2 regions of the Lawsonibacter sp. JLR.KK007 genome follow, and region 1 is predicted to be linked to the other one. Evidence: riboswitches for the same ligand, from Rfam matches in the RefSeq annotation. Region 1 holds a riboswitch; the other holds the start of a gene.
What was found. A riboswitch is a leader RNA that binds a small molecule or an ion and turns the genes downstream of it on or off. The one in region 1 is predicted to bind FMN.
Positions count from the first base shown of each region.

Region 2: another riboswitch for FMN. It lies ahead of VV088_RS03485 (ECF transporter S component); the one in region 1 lies ahead of VV088_RS13445 (ECF transporter S component).

Region 1 covers NZ_JAYWSY010000002.1:723,843-728,105, reverse strand. Annotated here, with positions in the region: gene VV088_RS13455 (M56 family metallopeptidase) at 1-1,887, opposite strand, end outside; gene VV088_RS13450 (BlaI/MecI/CopY family transcriptional regulator) at 1,884-2,264, opposite strand; FMN riboswitch at 2,406-2,522, shown strand; gene VV088_RS13445 (ECF transporter S component) at 2,669-3,205, shown strand; gene VV088_RS13440 (flavin reductase) at 3,291-3,911, shown strand; gene VV088_RS13435 (RNA polymerase sigma factor) at 4,135-4,263, shown strand, end outside.
Region 2 covers NZ_JAYWSY010000001.1:598,354-602,616, reverse strand. Annotated here, with positions in the region: gene VV088_RS03500 (isoprenyl transferase) at 1-639, opposite strand, end outside; gene frr (ribosome recycling factor) at 712-1,266, opposite strand; gene pyrH (UMP kinase) at 1,290-2,003, opposite strand; FMN riboswitch at 2,172-2,298, shown strand; gene VV088_RS03485 (ECF transporter S component) at 2,410-3,036, shown strand; gene VV088_RS03480 (YjdF family protein) at 3,083-3,502, opposite strand; gene VV088_RS03475 (MgtC/SapB family protein) at 3,717-4,263, opposite strand, start outside.

The sequences.
Region 1 (4,263 bases):
CGCGTGCTGCCGCTCATCGACCGAGGGGGCGTTTTCAAAGATTTCCACCGCCTGCTCCCAGTGTTCAGTGGAGATGGTGCCGATATAGTACCCGCCCTCCTTCATGTCTCCAGAGCAGACGTAATAGAACCCCTCGTCTGTGGCCAGGATATAGTAAACGCTGGCGGCGTCCGCCCCTGTCCAGTCCGGGTCCGGCGGGGTGGAGGAAAAGGCGATGATATGGGTCCAGTCCCCGTCCCACTCCAGCGGGCCGTCACGGGGGATGGGGGAGAGAATCAGCAGATTCCTGATCTGCTCCAGCTCTTCCGGGTCGGTGAGCACTCGTCCGTCGTGGAGCATGGGCATGTTCAGCCAGATCCCCTGGGCCATTCCCAGGCGGGCGTGGTACTGGTTGTAGTCAAAGGTGGCCGGGGTCAGGTCCTCCCGCTCCCGGTAGCGCTGCTGCCGGGCCAGGCTCTCCAGGCCCCCCGGGGCGGAGACGTCCAGTGTCCCTGCCACACGGTAGGACTCCGCGCCCATTTCAGCGGGTGTGACCAGCAAGCACCAGTCCCGGTTGACGGCGCGGACGGTGTACAGCAGATAGGTGTGTCCGCTTGTTCTGTCGTCCGGGCTCTCCAGCAGGGTGACGCGGGGAGAGAGAAACGGGGCGTCGGACAGATCCAGATCCAGCTCCTCAGGGGTATTCAGCAGGTCGGCGGCTGAGTCCAAAATCTCCAGGGCCTGCTCCAGCAGGTCGGGGTCGGTGATGGGGGCGGGGTAGATCTGGCTGGAGATGAGGGATGGGGAGAACTGAACCGCCTGGGTATGGCTTACCTGATACCGGTACGGACCGTATAAGTTCCGAACCGGCTCCTCCCGCTCCGCAAAGACGAACACAGCAGACAGAGCGACGACAGCAATCACGGCGAACAGGGCGGTCTTCACTGTCTCCGGCTTCTTCACCAGGGCGGCCACCCGCTGCTGGATGGACTTCTTCCCGCCCGTCATGGCGGTGGAGCAGGACAGCAGGTCACGGGGCCGCGGGGACCGTGCCGCCACCATATCCACCAGGGTACGGCCATAGGGGATACGCTCCCCCTCCCCCAGCCGGGCCACCGCTCCCTCGTCGCAGGCCAGCTCGCCGTCCTGCTTGGACAGCGCCACCGCCAGCCACACCAGGGGGTTGTACCAGTGGAGGGCCAGAGCCAAGCACCGCAGCAGGGACCAGAGGTGGTCCTTGTGTGCATAGTGGGTCAGCTCGTGGGCCAGGATGTGGCGCAGGGCGGTCTCATCCTCCGCCGCCCCGGGGGTCACATAGACAGCGGGCCGGAGCACCCCGGCCAGGCAGGGGGAGGGCAGGCCCACCGCCGTATAGACGGGGATGGGGGCGTCCAAACCCTCCAACCGCTCCCGCCGCTTTCTCAGCCTCAGGGAAAAACCCAGGTTAGAAAGCAGAATAGCCGCTCCCGTCAGCCCCGCCCCCGCCAGCCACAGGGCAAGAACAATCTGTTCCGGGGACAGGATATAGCGGTACCAGGTAATTGTCTCCCCATCTCGCCGCAGACAGCCCGCTCCGTCTGAGTAGGATATGATATCCCCCGGCTCCAGTGTGGTTTCGATGTCAAGATTGAACTCGGCAACGGGCTTGCTCCCCTGGGAGAGCAGGGGGATGGAGGGCTCCTCCCACTGCCCCACCTCCAGGGCCAGATTGGAGGCCAGCACCGGCAGAGCGTCGGAAACCGGGGCGGGCAGCTCCACCTGGAAGGGCACCAGCAGCCGCAGGAGGACTACCCCCCACAGGGCGTAGCGGCACCGGGCGGACAGCCGGCCCTTGAGCAAACACCGCGCCGCCAGCACGATCAGAATCAGAACGCCGGAGGTGACCGCCCATTCTGTCAATAATTTCATCTCTGTCCCTCCTCTGCTTTGCGCAGAATTTCGTACAGCTCGTCGATCTCCGCCTTGGACAGGGCCTTGTTCTCCGCCAGAGCGGACATCATCAGCCCCACGCTGCCCCGGTAGACCTTGTCCAGGAAGGAACGGGTCTCCCCCTGGACGGCCTGTTCCCGCTGAAGGTTGGGGGAGTAGTGCTTGGCGCGGCCCTCCACGGTGCAGCGGACCAGACCCTTGTCCTCCATCCGCCGCAGGGTGGTGATGGTGGTGCTCTTGGCCCAGCCCAGCCGCTCGCCCAGCGCCCCCACCAGTTCCATCACCGTCTGGGGGGACCGCTCCCACAGGCAGTCCAAAACGTACCATTCGCTGTTGGTCAGGTTGATGCCGTCCATGAGGAAACCCTCCTTTGGTTTACATTGTAGACCAATCATAACACAGTTGGTCTACAATGTCAACCAAAATTTTGTGGAAGCCGGAGGGCGGTTGACAACCGCGTTCTTCTATGCTATACTAAAATAGACAACTGAATCATGAAATGTCTTCAGGGCAGGGTGCAATTCCCGATCGGCGGTACAGTCCGCGAGCGCGCAGGCGCTGATTTGGTGCAACTCCAAAACCGACAGTATAGTCTGGATTTGAAGAAGGTGTATGGAACCGGTCAGCGTAACAGCTGGCTTCCGCACTTTTTTCGCCCGTCCGGAACGCTGCTCTGTTGACCTTATACATACACCGAAATGATCGGCCTCTGAAGGGCATTCGTGCCTTCAGGGGTCCATTTTTTTCGGGAGGTTTTTCTATGAAACACAGTACAAAAAAGCTGACAGCCGCCGCGATGCTCTGCGCCCTGGCCTACGGGGCCGCCGCCGTGGGACGGGTCCCTCTGGTGCTTTTCCTGAAGTACGACCCCAAGGACATTGTGCTTGCGGTCAGCGGGCTGATCTTCGGGCCGTCCGCCGCCTGTGCCGCCGCCGTGACCGTCTCCTTCGCGGAGCTGCTGACGGTCAGCGAAAACGGCGTGCTGGGATTTTTGATGAATGTGATCTCCAGCTGCTCCTTCGCGTGTACCGCCGCTCTGATCTACCGGAGGAGACGGACCTTCGCGGGCGCGGCCGGCGGGCTCCTGTGCGGCTGGGGGTGCATGGTCGTGATGATGCTCCTCTGGAATTACCTGATCGCGCCGGTCTACATGGGCTGTTCCCGGCAGGCGGCGGCAGAGCTGCTGCTCCCGGTTTTTCTGCCCTTCAACCTGCTCAAGGGGGGCCTGAACACGGCGGGCGCCCTGCTGCTGTACAAGCCGGTCGTCCCATACGGGGAGCGGATTGCCCGGGACTGATTCCTGTTTTATTTCTGGACTTTTCGGACAGACTATGGTAAACTGGTCCCATAGCCATCAAACTACAAAATAAGGAGGAGCTTTTATGGACAACAAGGTTATGTATTCCCTGAGCTATGGTCTGTTTGTGCTGTCCGCCCGCCAAGGGGACAAGGACAACGGCTGCATCACCAACACCGCCATCCAGGTGACCACCGACCCCAACCGCATTGTCATCGCGGTGAACAAGAGCAACTACACCCACGACATGGTCAAGGAGACGGGCCGATTCACCGTCTCCATCCTGTCGGAGGAGGCCAAATTCGACCTGTTCCAGCGGTTCGGTTTCCAGTCGGGCCGGGATGTGGACAAATTCGCCGGCTTTGAGGACCACACCAGCAGGGACGCGGACGGCATCTGCTGCGTCACCCAGGGGACCAACGCCTGGCTGAGCTGCAAGGTTGTCTCCGCAACCGACCTGGGCACCCACACCCTGTTCCTGGCCGACGTACTGGACGGCGGGGTGATCTCCTCCGTCCCCAGCGCCACCTACGCCTACTACCAGGCCCACATCAAACCCAAGCCCGGGGCCTCCGCCGCCCCCAGCGAGAAGAAACGGTGGGTGTGCAAGGTGTGCGGCTATGTCTACGAGGGGGACGAGCTGCCTGCCGACTATATCTGCCCCCTGTGCAAGCACCCCGCCTCCGACTTTGAGCCGCTGGCATAAAATTTTTCAAAAACCCGCACCGGGGGCGAACCCTTCGGCGCGGGTTTTGCGTCTGTATAGGTAGACAACGGCCCCCTTCGCAAAAGGACCCTGGCGGAGCTGGGGAGGATTTCTCTGAATCGTACCAGATACATTGCGATCGGGGACAACCCTCCGTCATTGGCGTTGCGAATACCACCTCCCGCTGCGAAGGGAGGCTTAGAGCAAAAGGAGGCATATCAATATGGAGGATGGTAAGATCATCGATCTGTACTGGGCCCGGTCCCAGCAGGCCATCGCGGAGAGCGAGGCGAAATATGGTCCCTACTGCCACACCATTGCCCGGCGCATCCTGGACCGGGAGGAAGACGCA
Region 2 (4,263 bases), on a different contig from region 1:
ATAGGCCGCCTGCCATAGCAAAAAGTTGGACAGCCGCAGCTCCCCGCTGGTGCGGATCACCAGATCCGGGTCGGGGACGCCCTGGGAGTAGAGATAGCCGCCGAACCGGTCCACCGTCAGGTGATTGGGATCGGCTTTGCCGTCGATGCAGTCCTGGGCAAAGGCCCGGGCCGCCCGGACCAGCTCGTCCCGGCCCCCGTAGTTCAGGCAGATGTTCACCTGACAGCCCTCGTAGTGCCGGGAAATTTCCCGGGTCCGCTCACACAACTCCCGCAGCTCCGGGGTCAGGGGGGACAGGTCGCCAAAAAATTCCATCTTCACCCGGTCCCGCTCCATCTGGGCGATGGCCTCCAGCAGGTACTTTTTCAGCAGGCCCATAATGGCTCCCACCTCCTCCTCCGGCCGCTTCCAGTTTTCTGAGGAGAACGCATAGACGGTGAGGTAGTCCAGGCCGATGTCCTTGCAGTAGGTGGCAATGGTGCGGAAGGTCTCCGCTCCCGCCGCATGACCTGCCGTTCGGGGCAGGCCCCGCTTCTTGGCCCAGCGGCCGTTGCCGTCCATAATGATGGCGATGTGCCGGGGCAGACGGGAGAAGTCCACCTCGGTCTGCGCTGCCATTTTTTTGGAAAAGAGGGCCATGGGCGGTCGCTCCTTTTTCATGTTTCTATGCCGGGAAACGGGCCGGTGTCCTCACCGGCCCGCTGTCTGCAGTTACACCGCCATCAGTTCCTTTTCCTTCTTGGCGGTCAGGTCGTCGATGTCCTTGCACCGCTTGTCGGTCATGTCCTGAAGCTCCTTCTCCAGCTTCTTCTGGTCGTCCTCGGTCAGCTCGGACTTTTTGGTCTTCTTCTTGATGTCATCCATGGCGTCCCGGCGAATGTTCCGCAGGGCCACCTTGCCCTCCTCGCCGTACTTGCGCACCTGCTTGGTCAGCTCCTTGCGGCGCTCCTCGGTGAGCTGGGGGAAGGCCAGACGGAGGACCCGGCCGTCGTTCTGGGGGTTGATGCCCAGGTCGGAGGTCTGGATGGCCTTCTCAATGGCCTTCAGCAGGGACATGTCGTAGGGCTGGATGGTCAGGGTCCGGGGATCGGGGGAACCGATGTTGGCCACCTGGTTCAGCGGCGTGGGAGCGCCGTAATACTCCACCATGATCCGGTCCAGCACGCCGGCGTTGGCCCGGCCCGCCCGGACGGCGGCGAAATTGGATTTAACCACCTCAATGGTCTTCTGCATTCTCTCATCATAGCTTACGATCTCAGGGCTCATGGTCATTACTTCCTTTCTTGTTTTTATCCCACAATGGTCCCAATGGTCTCGCCCATCACCGCGCGGTAGATGTTTTCCGGGTCCTTGAGTGCGAAGAGGAGCACCGGGATCTTGTTGTCCATCGACAGCGATGTGGCGGTGGAGTCCATCACCTTCAGGTGCTGAGCCAAAACGTCGTCGTAGGAAATGGCGTCGTACTTCGTGGCGGTGGGGTCCAGCTTGGGGTCGGCGGAGTAGACGCCGTCGATGTTCTTGGCCAGGAGGATGACGTCCGCGTCGATCTCGGCGGCCCGGAGAACGGCGGCGGTGTCGGTGGAGAAGAAAGGATTGCCGGTGCCGCAGCCGAAAATGACCACGCGGCCCTTCTCCAGATGGCGGATGGCCTTGGAGCGGATGTAGGGCTCGGCCACGGCCTGCATCCCGATGGCGGTCTGTACCCGGACCTCCACCCCCTTCTGCTCCAGCACGTCGGCCACGGCCAAGGCGTTGATGGCGGTGGCCAGCATACCCATATGATCGGCCCGGACCCGCTCCATGGCTCCGCCGCCGTCCTTCACACCCCGCCAGAAGTTGCCGCCGCCTACCACAACGCCCACCTGGACCCCACGGTCCACACAGCGTTTGATCACGTCGCAGACCCGGCCGATCACCTGGAAGTCCAACCCCCGGGAAGCCTCTCCTGCCAGGGCTTCGCCGCTGATTTTCAGCAGCACGCGTTTATACTTGGGCTGATCCATGAACTACCCCTCCTGTTCGTTTTCTTGCCTCTATTTTAATATATTTTTTACCGTTTGCATAGAGGGTAAGTCAAACTTTTTCAAATTGTCCACAATTTGCCCGTCCGGCGAAAATTAGGGGTTGCATTTTCTCCGCCGCTGTCGTATAATAGAGCAGACAACTGGATACGATGTCTTCAGGGCGGGGTGAAATTCCCCACTGGCGGTAAAGTCCGCGACCGGACACGGAAACGTGTCCGCTGACCCGGTGAAACTCCGGGACCAACGGTTACAGTCCGGATGGAAGAAGATGTGTGTGAAACAAAACACGCGCCGTTTTGGTGCGCGCAAGCACGCCTCCTTGTTTGTTTTGACACCTGGAAGACATGGTCTTTCAGCGGTCAAATACAAAAAAGGAGTGTTTTTTATGTCCAATCCCGCCACTGTCTCCCATTCCAGACGCGCCATCTCCACCCGGGCCATCACCGTCACCGCTATGCTCTCGGCGGTGGCCTGCGTCCTGAACATCTTCGACTTCCCCATCCCCTTCCTGATCCCCGCCTTCATCAAAATGGACATCGCTGACCTGCCCGAGCTGCTGGCCGCCTTCTCCCTGGGGCCCTGGTACGGCGTGACCGTCACCTTCCTGAAGAACCTGCTCAAGGTCATCATCAAGGGCACCTCCACCGCCTACGCCGGCGAGCTGTGCAATTTCATCCTGGGCGCCGCCTTCTCCTTTACCGCCGGGGTGATCTACCACTACAAGAAGTCCCGGAAGAGCGCCCTCATCGGCGCGCTGGCCGGGGCGGCGGTGATGGCTCTGCTCTCCATCCCCTGCAACTACTTCATCTCCTACCCTGTCTACACCAAGTTCATGGCAATCGACAAGATCATCGCCGCGTATCAGGCGATCCGCCCCGGCGTCAACGGCCTTCTGGAGTGCCTGATTATCTTCAACGCCCCCTTCACCCTGCTCAAAGGGCTGCTCACTGCCGCCCTGTGTTTCCTGGTCTACAAGCCCCTCTCCCCTATCCTCCACGGCGCCGGCAAATAAACCGGAAGCAGTCCTCCTCCTCTCTCACCAAAAGCGGGACAGGTTTTCACCTGCCCCGCTTTTTTGCGCGCTTTTTTTGCTGGCGCAGGAGGTACTTTTCCTGCCGCTCCTGCTCCCGGCGGCTTTGGACGTCCCGTTTCCGGGCCAGTCCCTCCTGCTCCCGCTGACGGCTTAGAGCCTCCTGGGCCCGGGTGCTGACGCCCCGCTCCCCGGTGGCCGCACGGGCCTCCCGCTGGACCCGTTTGGGATTCCTGTGCTCCGGAGCAGGGCGCTCCCCCTCCGCCGCCGGGCTGAACCGCAGCCTGTGCCACTCCGTTTCGATCCACTCATAGAGCTGGGCGTCGGTGGGTTCGGCTCCAAAGACGGCTCTGGCCGCCGAATACCCTGACTCGTCCCACCGCTCCGCGATCCCCACCCAGAAGGGCGGCTGGAACAGCACGGTAAAGCTGCTTGCATGTCGGTCCATATTCAGTTTCCTCCCTGATTGTGTGTCAGAGAATGGACGACCCGGGAGGGAAGGTTACTGACGGGAGCGCGGCCCGCGGACGGACTACCTACCGCCCTGTGTTTTTATCTCTGCAGTGCCATTATACCAGATCCGAACCAGCTTTGCAAATACCGCCTCCCTCTGCGATGGGAGGCGGTTTCACTTCTCTGTAAGTGCTGCTCCTGGATATCCCTTACGTCTCCACCACGGCCAGCACATCGTCCACGCTGGTCAGGGCCTGGAAGATCTCCTCCCGCCCCGCTCCCTGCCGGGAGCTGAGGGCCAGAACAGCGCAGGACGCCCCGGTCTCGTCGTTTTTCCGGTTGATCTCCAGGTCTACAATCTTCACGCCCAGCATATGGCACCGGTCCACCACCTCCTCCAGGCAGGAGGGCTTGGTATACTCCACATACACGCCGATCTCCCGGTTGCTCCGGAGCAGACGGTACTCCAGTTTGGAGAAAAACACCTCTGCCACCAGCACCAGGATGGTGGTATACACCGCCCCCTCGTAAAACCCGAAGCCGCAGCACAGGCCCACAATCGCCACCACCCACAGCCCCGCCGCGGTGGTCAGGCCCTTCACCCGCCGCCGCCGGGTCACCATGATGGTGCCCGCGCCGATAAAACCGATGCCGGACACCACTCCGGCCCCCATGCGGGCCACGTCCAGATAATAGTGCATCGTCACAAACAAATGCACGCTGGTCATGGCGGCGATGGCCGCCCCCAGACAGATC